Regions from separate parts of the Parabacteroides sp. AF19-14 genome, predicted to be linked through region 2. Evidence: riboswitches for the same ligand, from Rfam matches in the RefSeq annotation. Region 2 holds a riboswitch; the other holds the start of a gene.
The links. A riboswitch is a leader RNA that binds a small molecule or an ion and turns the genes downstream of it on or off. The one in region 2 is predicted to bind cobalamin.
Positions count from the first base shown of each region.

Region 1: it holds a riboswitch for cobalamin, as region 2 does, so the genes downstream of both, DWX33_RS07390 (porin family protein) here and DWX33_RS08240 (TonB-dependent siderophore receptor) in region 2, are expected to answer to the same signal.

Region 1 is NZ_QTMJ01000005.1:219,598-227,329, forward strand. Features, by position in the region: gene mutA (methylmalonyl-CoA mutase small subunit) at 1-307, shown strand, start outside; gene scpA (methylmalonyl-CoA mutase) at 320-2,467, shown strand; gene coaW (type II pantothenate kinase) at 2,597-3,451, shown strand; cobalamin riboswitch at 3,471-3,674, shown strand; gene DWX33_RS07390 (porin family protein) at 3,966-4,574, shown strand; gene priA (primosomal protein N') at 4,662-7,124, shown strand; gene DWX33_RS07400 (low molecular weight protein-tyrosine-phosphatase) at 7,184-7,675, shown strand.
Region 2 is NZ_QTMJ01000006.1:111,905-119,636, forward strand. Features, by position in the region: gene DWX33_RS08225 (FAD-binding and (Fe-S)-binding domain-containing protein) at 1-1,664, opposite strand, end outside; gene DWX33_RS08230 (ABC transporter substrate-binding protein) at 1,728-2,846, opposite strand; gene DWX33_RS08235 (DUF5074 domain-containing protein) at 2,846-4,210, opposite strand; gene DWX33_RS08240 (TonB-dependent siderophore receptor) at 4,231-6,234, opposite strand; cobalamin riboswitch at 6,272-6,477, opposite strand; gene DWX33_RS08245 (putative transporter) at 6,587-7,732, opposite strand, start outside.

The DNA of each region.
Region 1 (7,732 bases), on a different contig from region 2:
TAACTTCTTCGGTTGTGCCGGATATAAGATAATTGATAACTTAGGCTTCGATACGGTTGAGGCTGGTGTTGAGGCTGCTGTCAAGGCTGGTGCCGAGATCGTGGTTCTTTGCTCTAGTGATGACGAGTATGCTGAATTCGCTCCTGCCGCTTACAAGGCTTTGGCCGGACGTGCCGAATTCGTTGTAGCCGGAGCTCCTGCTTGCGCGGACGACTTGAAGGCTCAAGGTATCGACCAGTTCGTAAATGTAAAGAGCAATGTGCTTGAGACATTGAAAGCATTCAACGCTAAATTAGGAATCGCTTAAGTATAAACAATTATGAGACCAAATTTTAAAAACATAGATATAAAGAATGCCGGATTCGCAGCTACAAACGCTGCCGAATGGGCAAAAGCCAATGGCATCGAGCCCAATTGGAAAACACCCGAGCATATCGAGGTGAAACCTGTATATACAAAAGAAGACTTGGAGGGTATGGAGCACTTGAACTATGCTTCCGGTTTGCCTCCTTATCTACGTGGCCCGTACAGCGGTATGTACGCTATGCGTCCTTGGACAATCCGTCAGTACGCAGGTTTCTCTACCGCTGAGGAGTCTAACGCTTTCTATCGCCGTAACTTGGCTTCCGGTCAGAAAGGTTTGTCCGTTGCGTTCGACCTTCCGACTCACCGTGGTTACGATGCCGACAACGAACGTGTGGTTGGTGATGTAGGTAAAGCGGGTGTATCTATCTGTTCCTTGGAGAACATGAAAGTGTTGTTCGATGGTATTCCTTTGAACAAGATGTCTGTTTCCATGACCATGAATGGAGGTGTGCTTCCGGTATTGGCATTCTATATCAACGCAGGTTTGGAGCAAGGTGCTAAGTTGGAGGAAATGGCCGGTACGATCCAGAACGATATCTTGAAAGAGTTCATGGTACGTAATACCTATATCTATCCGCCTGAGTTCTCCATGAAGATTATCGCTGATATCTTCGAGTACACCTCTCAGAAGATGCCGAAGTTCAACTCTATCTCTATCTCCGGTTATCATATGCAGGAGGCTGGTGCTACGGCTGATATCGAGATGGCTTATACGTTGTGCGACGGTATGGAATATCTTCGTGCCGGTATCAACGCCGGTATCGATGTGGATGCGTTCGCTCCCCGTTTGTCATTCTTCTGGGCTATCGGTGTAAATCACTTCATGGAGATCGCCAAGATGCGTGCGGCTCGTATGTTGTGGGCGAAGATCGTGAAGAGCTTCGGCGCTAAGAACCCGAAATCATTGGCATTGCGTACACATAGCCAGACTTCCGGTTGGTCATTGACCGAGCAAGATCCGTTCAATAACGTAGGACGTACTTGTATTGAGGCTATGGCCGCTACATTAGGACATACACAATCTTTGCATACGAACGCATTGGATGAGGCGATCGCTTTGCCGACCGACTTCTCTGCTCGTATCGCTCGTAATACACAGATTTACATTCAGGAAGAGACTAAGATCTGTAAGGAGATCGACCCGTGGGCTGGTTCTTACTATGTAGAGTCTTTGACGAATGAGTTGGTACATAAAGGTTGGGCATTGATCCAAGAGATCGAGAGCATGGGTGGTATGGCGAAAGCCATCGAGACAGGTCTTCCTAAGATGCGTATCGAGGAAGCTGCCGCTCGTACACAGGCTCGTATCGACTCTGGTGTTCAGACCATCGTTGGTGTTAACAAATATCGTTTGCCGAAGGAAGATCCGATCGATATCCTAGAGATCGATAATACAGCCGTACGTAACGAGCAGATCGCCGCTTTGAAGGAGTTGCGTGCTAACCGTGACGAAGCCGCTGTTCAAAAAGCTTTGGCTGATATCACGGAGTGCGTGAAGACGAAGAAGGGCAACTTATTAGAGTTGGCTGTTAAGGCTGCCGGCTTGCGTGCGTCATTGGGAGAGATCTCCGATGCTTGCGAGGTGGTTGTAGGTCGTTATAAAGCAATCATTAGAACTATTTCAGGCGTGTATTCATCAGAAACTAAGAAAGACGCAGACTTCCAGAAAGCTTGCGAGCTTTGCGAGCAATTCGCTAAGAAAGAAGGCCGTCAGCCTCGTATCATGATCGCTAAGATGGGTCAGGACGGACACGACCGTGGCGCTAAGGTTGTCGCTACTGGTTATGCGGACTGTGGTTTCGACGTAGATATGGGACCGTTGTTCCAGACTCCGGCCGAGGCTGCCCGTCAAGCTGTGGAGAACGACGTTCACGTAATGGGCGTTTCTTCTTTGGCCGCTGGTCATAAGACGTTGGTTCCGCAGGTTATCGAGGAGTTGAAGAAACTAGGTCGTGAGGACATCATCGTTATTGCTGGAGGTGTAATCCCGGCTCAAGACTATGATTTCTTGTATAAGGCTGGCGTTGCCGCTATCTTTGGCCCGGGTACTTCCGTATCGAAGGCAGCTTGCCAGATCCTTGAGATCTTGTTAGGCGAATAAATAGAGTTTAGACCTTACGGTTTTTAAATAAAGAGAGGCTGGACAATTGATTTTGTCCGGCCTTTTTTAGTATTGTATGCGGGTTTATGTACTTTTGTAGCGATTATTCAATTAAAAAGGGAAAGAATCATGGGAATCGTTATAGGTATAGATGTGGGAGGTAGCACGACCAAGATCGTCGGCGTGGAGGATAAGAAGATCAAGAACCCGATGTTCGTGAAAGCTACCGATCCGGTAACCTCTTTATTCGGAGCCTTCGGTAAGTATATTTATGATAATAACATCTCGCTCTCGAATATAGAGAAAGTGATCTTGACGGGTGTAGGTAGCGCCTATATCGATCAACCTTTATATGGCTTACCAACCGCGAAGACGGATGAGTTCCTTGCGAATGGGCTAGGGGCGCAATATAATACGGGACTGGACAGTCTATTGGTGGTCAGCATGGGAACGGGTACCTCCTTTGTCAAGGTACAAGGCTCCACGATCGAGCATATCGGGGGATTGGGTATCGGTGGCGGAACAATCCTCGGCTTGTCTAAGCTATTATTGAAAACGCATGACTTTCACCAAATAGCGTCTTTGGCCGAGCACGGTTCCTTGAATGATATCGACTTGCATATCCGGGATATTACGCCGCATCCGCTACCCGGCCTGCCGCTGGACGTGACAGCCTCTATTTTCGGAAAAGCGGACGCGAACGCTAAGGTTGAGGATATCGCTCTCGGTATCGTTCATATGGTCTTGCAGACCATCGGACAAGGAGCTGTTTTCGCCTCGTTAAATGGCGATATCAAGAATATCGTATTGATCGGTAACCTGACTCGCTTGCCACAATGCCCGGATATTTTCCCCCGTCTGGAGGAGATGTGCGATGTCCATTTCAAGATACCGGAGTATGCCGAATATCGCACGGCTATCGGGGCGGCTTTATGCTATATCAGGAACCGGGAATATAAGGATATTTTTTGTGGAAAGTGTTAGGCTACATCAAAACTTTATGTATCTTTGCTACATGCTTTGTTCCCTTTCGGCAATCGCCGGATAGGGATTAAAAGGGAATCGGGTGAGAATCCCGGACAGTCCCGCTGCTGTAAGCTTCATAAACGGGTTGAGCAATACTGTTGCCACTGTTCATTCAAGTGAATGGGAAGGCGCTTAAGACCGGAAGTAAGTCAGAAGACCTGCAAGGCGTGTATATTTTCGACGGCTTCGAGGAAAGGCCGGAAGAGAACGCAAGAACCGTATCCGGTTTTTACTATTCTTTATCCAAGGTTTTCTTATCAAGTCGTCTCATGGTTTCGGATAATTATTTTGCCATAATAATTAGGGAAAGAAGCATGAATCTGACCGACGGGATGAGCTCCGTGTGTAAGATGCATGCTTTCTTTGCGTTTAAAGGACTGGGGTATTCCGTGAACACTCTATAGAGAATATTTGTTTATTATTAGAAAAGTGCGTTTATTTGCAACGAGTAATTAACAAAAGAAGTATGAATATGAAGAAAATTGTGGGACTTGTTATGGTTGCCTTGCTAGCGTTGATGGCGCTTCCGGCGAACGCTCAGCTTAAATTCGGTATCAAGGGAGGTGTGAATATATCGTCTGTTCATTTCAACTCGGACGTGTTGAAAGCGGATAACGTAACCGGCTTCCAAGTGGGTCCGATGATCGAGACGACCTTACCGTTGGTGGGTGTCGGGATCGATGCGGCGGTGTTGTATTCGCAAAAAGGTTTGGAGACGACCTCGGCTGGCGGGGTTAAGACTTCGATGAAGACGGATTATATCGATGTTCCGGTCAACTTGAAATGGAAATTCGGTTTACCGATCGTCAAGACGTATTTGGCAGCCGGTCCGTATATCGGTTTCCGTGTAGGCGGTGATAAATTTTGGGATATCCCGGGTTCCGTAGCGGATCAGGTGAAGGCGAAGAATTTCAGCGCAGGTCTTAACTTCGGTGCCGGCGTGGAACTGATCAGTCACTTGCAGGTGGGTTTCAATTATGGTCTGGGACTGACTGATAACTATAGCATTGAGAAGGTGAACCTCTCCGACGGTGCCGGAAAGAACCGTGGATGGTCTATCACGGCAGCGATCTTGTTCTAAATAGGTGAAAATAAAATGAGAGAGGCTGGGCTTTAGAAGTCCGGCCTTTTTTGTTATTTTTGGGCTCGTAATGAAACACCTGTTTGAATGAAATACGCGGACGTCATACTTCCCCTTCCTTTGGAGAATAGCTATACCTATCGGATACCCGAAGATCTGGAGAGAGCCGTGACTCCCGGTTGCCGGGTGATCGTGCATTTCGGGAAGAAACGATATTATACGGCTATCGTCATGGAGGTACACGACCGGGAACCGGTATCCGATTTTGAGACGAAGGAGATCTACGCTTTGCTGGATGCCACGCCGGTGCTCCGCCGTCCGCAACTCCGTTTCTGGAAATGGATATCTTCTTATTATATATGTAAGCTGGGCGACGTGTATAAGGCGGCCTTGCCTTCCGGCTTAAAGTTGGAAAGCGAGACGGCGGTTACTTATAATGAGGATTTCGAGGCCACCGCCCCCTTGCGCCCGAACGAGCAAGCGGTACTGGATGCTTTTAGCGGGGTTTTGAAATTGACGATCTCGGAGTTGGAGAAGAAGACCGGTCTTCGAAATGTTGTCCCGATCGTCTCTTCCTTGATGGTGAAAGGGGCGGTCGAGGTGAGCGAGGAGCTAAAGCGAGGATTCGTTCCCAAGACACAGGCGTTTATCCGTTTGGCCGAGGCTTACCGGGATGAGACGAAATTACAGGCGGTGTTCGAGGATTTGAAACGAGCGAAGAAGCAAGAGCTTCTGCTGGTCAGCTTCTTGGATTTAAGCCATACCTTGAATCCCGCTTTATCGAAGGAGCTTTCCAAGAAAGAGCTATTGGAACGCAGTGGTTATACCTCTGCGGTATTGGAGGGGCTGCTGAAACGGGGTATCTTGGAGAGTTACGAGAAAGAGGTGGGTCGTTTGCAAGTATCTGTCTGCCGCTTGCAAGAGCCGAATCCGCTCAGTCCGGCGCAAGAGAAAGCCTATGGAGAGATCCATGAGGCTTTCAAGACGAAGGAGGTCTGCTTGCTTCATGGCGTGACTTCCAGTGGTAAGACCGAGATATACGTCCGTTTGATCCATGAGGTCTTGCGGCTGGGGCGGCAGGTTTTATATATGTTGCCGGAGATCGCTATCACGACCCAGATCACGGAACGGCTGGCGAAATTATTCGGGGATAAGCTATTGGTCTACCACTCTAAGTTCTCGGATAACGAGCGGGTGGAAGTTTGGAATAAGCTATTGCATAACGACGAGCCTATGCTGGTATTGGGGGTCCGTTCGTCCCTCTTCCTTCCGTTTAAGGACTTGGGCTTGATTATCGTGGACGAGGAGCATGAGAATACGTATAAGCAGCAGGACCCGGCACCCCGTTACCATGCCCGTAACGCTGCCATCGTCTTGGCGGGTATGCACGGCGGTAAGACCTTATTGGGTTCCGCCACTCCCTCCATCGATTCTTATTTCAACGCTACGGCGGGGAAATACGGTCTGGTTGAGTTATCTACCCGCTACGGTGATTGCTTGATGCCGGAGATTATTACGGTGGACGTGAAGGAGCTAAAGCGCAAGAAGATCATGAAAGATACCCTTTTCTCCCCTCTGTTGGTGGAGAAGGTGCGGGAGGCCCTATCCCGGGGCGAGCAGGCGATCCTATTCCAGAACCGCCGGGGATTCGCCCCGATGATCGAGTGCCGAGGGTGCGGGTGGGTGCCTCGTTGCGTGAATTGCGACGTTAGCCTTACCTACCACAAGGCGCATAATCAGCTGGTTTGCCATTATTGCGGTTATACCTACCGCTTGCCGCAGGTATGTCCCGAGTGTAAGGGGACGGAGTTCAAGATGCAAGGCTTCGGTACGGAGAAGGTAGAGGAGGAGATCGCTGGGCAATTCCCAGCGGCGAAGGTGGAGCGGCTGGATTTCGATACGGCCCGTACCCGCACGGCTTACGAGCGGATCATCTCGGATTTCGAGAAGGGGAAGACACAAATCTTGATTGGTACCCAGATGTTGTCGAAGGGATTGGATTTCGGGAATGTCAGCGTGGTCGGAATCCTGAGTGCCGATAGCCTGATGAATTTCCCTGACTTCCGGGCGCACGAGCGGGCTTATCAATTGATGGTACAGGTTAGCGGACGTGCCGGACGACGGGATAAGCGGGGTACGGTGATCTTGCAGACTACTCAGCCGGAGCATCCTTTGATCCGTATGGTGCAGCATTTTGCTTATAAGGAAATGGTGAGCTTGCAATTGAGCGAGCGTAGTATGTTCCGTTACCCGCCTTACTACCGTTTGATCGTCTTGATCCTTCGAAGTCGGAATGAGGAGGCTTTGCAGGAAATGTCTGCTTTATACGCCGAGAAACTTCGTGCTCGTTTGGGTGAGCGGGTGTTGGGGCCGGTTACGCCGCCTATCACTCGGGTACAGACGCTTCATATCAAGAAGATCGTCTTGAAGATCGAGATATCCGCCGGGATCGCTCCGCTTCGTGAGATATTGGAGGGGATTCATGCGGAGATGCAGGGATATGCGCTATTTAAGCAGTTGTTGGTTCATTATGATGTGGACCCGGCTTGAGAATTGAAAATGGAGAATTGAGAATTGAAAATTGAAAATTAAAGGAAAGGAGCTTAGGGATGAAGGAGGAAAAGATACGGTTGTTGTTTGTGTGTTTGGGAAATATATGCCGTTCCCCTTCGGCGGAGGCGGTAATGAAGAAGTTGGTGAAGGATGCGGGGCTGGAAGCTCGGATCGAGATCGATTCCGCCGGGATCACCGGCTATCATGAGGGAGACCGGGCAGATTCAAGGATGCGGGCGCATGCGGCTCGCAGGGGATATTCGTTGGATTCGATCTCCCGTCCGGTACGTCAGTGGGACTTCCATGACTTCGATTTGATTATCGGCATGGACGACCAAAATATAACGGATTTGAAACGGATGGCTCCCGATCTGGAATCCGTCGCTAAGATACATCGGATGACCGAGTTCTCCCGGAATAAGTTGTACGATCACGTCCCGGATCCTTATTATAGCGGTGCCGAGGGCTTCGAGCTGGTCTTGGATCTATTGGAAGACGCTTGCGCCGGGTTGTTGGAATATTGCCGATTATTACGATGCCCATCGTAAGGTTGCTAGAATGCCCATTGTAAGATGCTTATAACTGCGATTATAAGAACCTTACAA
Region 2 (7,732 bases):
GATAATTCCCTATAGATCACGATACGTTGCCGGGGTGTCAATGTCACATGCCTTGACGGACATTGTATCTCACAAAAACCACACTCGATGCATTTATCGATCAGCTCATTCGCCAACGGTATTTGCTTTAAGTTCTTTATAAACACATCCGGGTCCCGATTTAAAAGGACACCCGGATTTAATATATTTTCCGGGTCAAAGAGCCTTTTGATCTTCCACATCAACTCATAAATCTCCTCACCCCATTCATCTTTAACAAATGGAGCCATATTTCGTCCCGTGCCATGCTCCGCTTTCAAGCTACCGTCGTAGTAAAGTACCACATCTACAAGGCTACGCATAAAAGAAGCGTAATGATCAATACCTTCCTGTGCGTTTATATCCGGAAAAATCGTGAAATGAACGTTCCCATCCAATAAATGTCCCCACATCACCGCATTTCCGTATCCATAATCCGACAAGACCCCACGCACTTGTTCCAAAGCCTCTCCTAAAACCTCTTCCCGGAAAGCAATATCTTCAATAATAGATACCGTCCCCCGTGGCCGTCTTCCCGCAGCGGAAGTAAATAAACCGTTTCGTACCCGCCAATAAGTAGCGTAAAGCTTCGGATCGGTCGTAAATGATACCGGATATAAGGTCTGTATATCTGCTAGCCGCTCCTCTATATCCCGGAATTGGATTTGAAGTTCTTCTTCCGAATTAGAAGACGTGTCGATCAGCAACGCTACCGCATCCTCGGGTAAAGAATGTAATATCTCCGGCATCCCCGGTTCATCCTCTACCGCATGTAAGGCGTTTCTATCCATCAACTCGGCGGCGGACACCTTGCATTGGCGTAACGGGTCTATGGCTCTGCATGCTTCTATCAAAGAGGGGAAATAAATCAAGGCGGAAGCTTTTAAAGACTCATCCGGGACTGTCTCGAAAGTAACCGAAGAAATAAACCCTAAGGTTCCTTCCGAGCCAACCATTAAATGCATGAGTATATCGTATGGATCGGTATAATCCAAGAAAGAGTTCATTCCATAACCGCATGTATTCTTCAACTCATATTTAGATAGAATCCGGTCTTCCATGTCCGGATTCAACAAGATCTCCAAACGGAAATTCATCAACTTTTCCAATAAGCCTATATGCGTTTGCATGAAATCCCTGCGACTCGCTAACGAAGAAGTATCCAAAAAGGCTCCATCCGCAAAGATAATCTCCATATCCCGGACCGTATTATAGGAGTTATGGATAATACCATAGCTAGAACCACTCGAGTTATTCGCTACGATCCCGCCGATACGTGCGGATTTGATGGAGGCAGGGCTAGGCCCTAGCTTACGGGCATAAGGTTTCAACCAGCGGTTCGCCTCTTCTCCAGTTATACCACAAGGGAATTTAGCCAAACTCCCATCTCCTGAAATCTTAACCTTTCCATAGTCAGGACTGATTTCTATCAATACAGAATCTGAAATAGTCTGGCCAGATAAAGAGGTCCCCCCAGCTTTAAAGGTTACAGATTTACCAGTCTTCTCACATTCAGCAAGAACACGTTTTACATCCTGCTCACAACTCACGATTTCAACTCGTTTGGGATTCAACCTGTAAATCCCGGCATCTGTTCCCTTCGCTAATGTAGTTAAAGCATCAGCATATACCTTTTTTATCTTCATAGTCTAATACCTTTATTTGTCTAGAAACGACATTTCAACAAAGATATGAAACCTTTAAGACAATCAGGGCATTTCTCTAAAATAACGAGGAGAATACCCGAATACTAGCTCCGGATGGAAAATCCAGATTAAATCTTTCAATAGATATTCCGGATGTATAGGGAATTCCTCGTAATAAGGAACTGCACCTGTATTACAGGTATAAATCCGTTTTTTTTTAAAAGCGTCGAAATTCTCGTAAGGAGTATATTCGGAGCGTAAATCGTTATAGGTCATCTCAGAAGACTGATTATATTTAACAAGCCAAATATCCGCATGGATCGCTTTATCAAACACGGTCTCAAATGCTAAGGGGGTACTTCCGGCACCCGGTAAATCCTTAAACATATAATCGGCTCCGGCGTCCTCGATAAGATGAGCCATATAACTATCTCCGGATGGTACATACCACGAAGAGCCGAACTTCTTCTCCGACAAAACAGTAGGACGATTATCTATATTTGCGGTTAAGTCCTTTAGAGACAAATAGGCTTGCTCTGTTTCTTTAAATATAGAATCGGCCATCTCTTCCTTTCCGAATAGCAAACCATAAAAGCGAATCCACTCCGTACGCCCCAAAGGAAATGCCTCCATATAGTCGGCTCCTTCGATAATGGGTATCCCTATCTTCTCGACAGGCCCATAACTACTGTTCTGGAATGGGGAAGCTATCACGAGTTCCGCGCCGATCTCTATCATTTTCTCTATATTCGGAGAGGTAGCCTCACCTAAATCAGCGATTCTTCCGGCCTGTATACCCTCTTGTATGGCAGGAGTATCCATATAACGAGGCTCACAAACGCCTATAACCTTATCGGTTTCGTGCAGTTGATCAATAATAGCCGCATGAACAGAAGTATAAATCACAATATCTTTTACCGGGACCTTCACGATCGTCCCTTTGGGTAATCCGCCGGGAACCGACTTTGTCCGGTCTACCAATAAATAGCGTTGAAGCAGACGGGTGCTATCCCACGGATCACGAACTTCCACCATTATATAGGTATCAAAGCGCTGAACCGTGAAACCTTGGGCATATTGAATACTATCAGAGGAAAGAGCTTCCTTGGAAGAAGTTTGCTTTCCGGATGGCGTACATGCCACCATCCAGAAAGCGAACCCTAAGAGAATCAGTAATCGCATTAGATATTATCTTTTTGAGCGAGGACTACTTTCATGGGATTTAAACCGGCCTCAAACTTCTTGAACAATTTACCGTCACCTCCGAAACAATAGATATCGCCATTATTCTTATAATCAGACTCTGCGACATAGACATTTCCACCCACGGCACTGATTGAATAAGGGGATTGTATTGAGGTTCCATCTGTAATAAAGCTCGTTCCCGCAGATTGGCTCTTTGTATCAAATGTTAAAAATGCAGGGCTAGACATTCCCCATTGCGCATAGAACAGAAATAGCTTGCCATCCTCATAGGCCATCTCCGTTGCGTTTGGACAATTCGTAAGGGAAGTAACCTCATAAGTCTCCGTATTTATCTTTTGTACCGTATTGGGTATATCCGCATAGTTACCCATAGAAACCACATATACATTTCCTTGCTCATCCGCCTGTATCCGTGTGGGATTCAATACTACATCCAACTTCTTTATCTCTGTAAAAGTAGACAGATCAACCACTGATACCGTTTTATCATACCCAACCTCGGTACTGTAATCCATACCTCCGGAGTTTGAGACAAACAATTTATTAGAAGATACCGCCAATTGTTCCGGATTCCGTCCGACCTTTACTTTCGCCTCAACCTCCAAGGATGCGGTATCCAAACGAGCGACATATCCATTATAATAGCTAATATAGACTTTTCCACCCTCTGATACCATATAACGGGGCTGCCCCTCTGTCTTGACTTGCTTAATGGATTTTGCCTTCAGATCTGTCACTTCTATCGTAGACTCTCCATATACCGCGATATACATCTTATCGCCATACACGATCATATCCTGTGCCGTATCTCCCAGCCCCCTGCCATTTTGAGCCAAGAAATAATCGGGGACAACCTCATCCTTTTCTATGTCGTACATATATAAAGAAGAGTTGTTATTTCCCATATTGCCCGAATTCAAGAAATATAAAGCCATGAAAGAACTATCCTTCACAAAATCAATAACTCTTACGGAAGCATAAACAGAAGACTCACCTTCCGCATTTGCGGCTATAACTAATAAATAGCCTATATTTACGACATCCGTAATAGCATATGAATGTGTTCCAACTTCTACCTCCGCAATTTTCATATCTTTAGCGGTTCCATCAGAGGAACCATAAATCACGTACTTTGTTACATTGTCAACAGAAGACGGAGCTGTCCAATTTAAGGTTCCGCTAACTTTTAAAGCTTCCGGATTCTCATCCGTAAAACTGACATTAGTTACAGATACATTTGGTATGTTCAGTGAAGGCTCATTGTCATCATCACAGCTGACAAACGAGAAAGACATCAATGCACACAAGGCAGAGACACAAACTAAATTCTTCTTTTTCATTACTTTACTTTTATAGTTTACTAATAGGATAAACAAATACTTAAACGCCAAGAACGGCCCGGCATGGGATAATACTGAATAACATCATAATTCACGTTCGCAAGATTTAACAATTCACCTTGCAAACGCAAACCGAAATATCGAAAACGAAAATCTCGATTTATAGAAATACTCTGTTCTATATAAGAATCAATCCTGTTCCGATCTATATTTTGCGGCAATGCATAACGATCACCAACCGCAGTCAGTATATAAGAGACATTTACCCATGGATTTTCCAAGGTTACGGAAACCGTGCCAGAATGACGAGGTGTATAAGGAATCTGATCCTTATAATTCTTAGCTTCCGGATCTGTCACATCAACCGCGTATTGAAAAGAATAAGTGGAAGCCAAAAGCAAGCTCATTCGTAAGGGCAATCGGAATTGTGTAGATAAATTTACATCTACCCCTTTAATATCCACTTCGCCCATATTCATCATCTTCCAAACATACATGGTAGGTAAAGCCACGATCTTATCTTTCACCGTATTATAATATCCATCCGCCGAAATACTGAAATGCCGCAGCCAATCCCCACAGGAAGAACTCCATGTTACCCCTACATTATATTGGGAAGTTTCTTCCGGTTTCAAATTTGTATTTCCCATACGGAGGTAATACAAGTCCGTAAATGTAGGAACCCGGAATATATCTTTGTAAGAGGCACGTATCCGCAAAGTACTTTCCGAGAATGGCCGCCAAGACAAACTTACAGCCGGGGATAAACGCCTCTTATCATCCGGTTTTTCCCCTTGCTCCACTTTATCAGTGATATATGTTCCCAATAAACTAGCGGTAGCCGTGAATCGACTGTTCTTATATTGCACCGCTAGTACTGATTGAGAGGCCATTCGCTTTGGATTAGGGCCGTTCACAAAATTATTGTCCAGCATAGAGCGAGTTAAATCCGTAGTCAACGTCGCCGATACATACTTTATAGGAGTATACAGCAAACCTACAGAGCCATAATACTCATTCTGTGTATTCAAATCGACTTGTTCGCCCGCAGCATATTTATCATTTATATCTAAATAACGAGTAAAAGCATAATTATACTTAGCCATGGCCCGTAGCGTAAATTTCTCATTAAGAACATTCTTATACCCCGATTGCACGAAAAAGTTATTATCCCATAATCGTTCAGAAGTGTTCTTGTTATATAAATTAACAGAACCGGGAAGCCCCCGCTCCGAATCAAAATAGTACGCCTTAAAGGAAAGTTCGCCTCCCCTTCCAAAATCGCCGAATAGATTACCTTCCAAATGGAAAGAATGGATATCGCTATTTCTTCGCTTCTCTCTCGTTTCCAATTCCCCATTAATTAATGTATAGGGATATTGTCCATCCGCACGCACGAAATCACCATGTAAGGATGCGCTCCAACGCTTTCCTAATTTTTGATCATAATGCAGCACAGGATTAAAAAGCCCGAAGGAACCTCCCTTAACCTTAAGATAAGTATGAAACGATTTGTCTTTAAACGTGGGCTTTCCGGTTTGTATATTCAAGGCGCCTGCCGAAGCATACACCCTTGCCGTTTGGAAAATGTCATCCGACTGCCCGATTGACAAGGAAACCATCTCCACATTATCCAACGAGAAACGGCTGATATCGACTTGCCCGCTTTGCGCGTCCGTAATCGTCACCCCATCGTAACTGACGGCGGTATGCTTCGCTCCCAAGCTACGTACCGAGACCGTTTTCAATCCTCCGATCCCCCCATAATCCTGTACCGTAACTCCCGAGAAGCGTTTCACGGCCTCGGATAGGTCTTGTACTCCCAAGCGATCGATTCCCGCCCGGTCCATAATTTGCAAAGGCGTACCTTCACGGGTGACCGACGGACGTACCTTCTCCACCACTTCCACCCCGGAAAGCTCGTGATAGGCCGTCGTATCGATCTGTTGACCGTAAGCGACACCCAAAGAGAATAACCATGCGCTAAAAACGCATAGGCATCTTATAAGATATAAATCTCGCATAGCAACATTTAGATTTACCAACGTCTTCACCCGAAACGTCGCATAACAAAATCATGGCAGGTTTTCTGGCTCGTCCACCCTCTGTCGGCTACCTTCCCGCCTATCCGATAGGCAGTGGCAACAAGATTTGCCGGGGCTCCAAGGACTTACAGCTACGGGTACAGCTCCGGACTCGCACCGGATTCCCTTTTACTGATTATTATCGGAATCGATAACATCTACACCTTGATTGGCCGCAAAGATACATGTTTACTTTTTGATTAGCAACAAAAAAGCCCCCCGGCGAATCACTTCGGCGGAAGGCTAGGGAGTTTACACTTTTCTAAACATTACTAACAACAAAATATTTATTCTATGTATAAAAGAATAATATCATTAACTGTGCGGTCAACACACGCAAAAACATGGTCAATGGATAAACCGTCGCATATCCAACCGCCGGCGCATCATTTCCTGCCGCCATATTGGAATAGGCTAACGCAGGAGGATCGGTCGTACTTCCCGCAATCAATCCCATCAACGTAAAATAATTCAGTTTATAAAAATACCTTCCCACACAACCGATAATCAGTAGAGGCAATAACGTTATTATAAAACCATAACCGATCCAAGCTACACCACCCTTATTGACTATCGTATCGACAAAACCTTCACCCGCACTCAATCCCACGCAGGCGAGAAACAACGTGATTCCTAATTCCCTCAATAGTAAATTAGAACTTTGCGTGGTATAAGTAACCAATTTATAACGATAACCGAACCGGCTTATCAATATCGCAACGATCAACGGACCTCCCGCTAATCCTAATTTCACCGGTTGAGGAATACCCGGAAAACTAATAGGAAGACTTCCCACGATAATACCCAAAACTATACCAACAAAAATAGTCACCAAATTAGGTTCATTCAAGCGTTTCATTGAATTACCCAGCGTCTCGGCAACTTTCTCCACCGCCAATTCACTACCGACCACTGTCACCCGGTCGCCTATTTGCAAGACCAGATTAGGAGTAGCTACCAACTCCAGCCCCGCACGATTGATCCGAGTCACGTTAATTCCATGTAAACGGCGTAACTGCAAAGCCCCTAATTGCTTACCGTTGATTTCAGACCGGGTAACCAAAATACGCCGGCTGATAAACTGGCTTTCCGCCGGAATCCATTGCTTACGATCCATCTGTATTTCTTGACCGATAAAAGTCTTTATCGCCTCCACGTCATGCTCTGCGGTAATAACAAAAATCTTATCATCTCCATTCAATACCGTGTTCCCCGCCACGATCTCTATCCGATTCGTATCGTTACGTAAAATACGGGAAATAACAAATTCACGGTGTTCCAACAATTTAGATAGCTCACTTACGCTACGACCAAAAATCGCCGGATTCTTCACCACCAAAGAGATAGGTACAGCCTCTCCTCCCGATTCCGTATCCGTCTCTTCTTCCAATTGTTCCGTCTCCTTCGCAAAAGAGATACGGAAAACATAACGGATAAA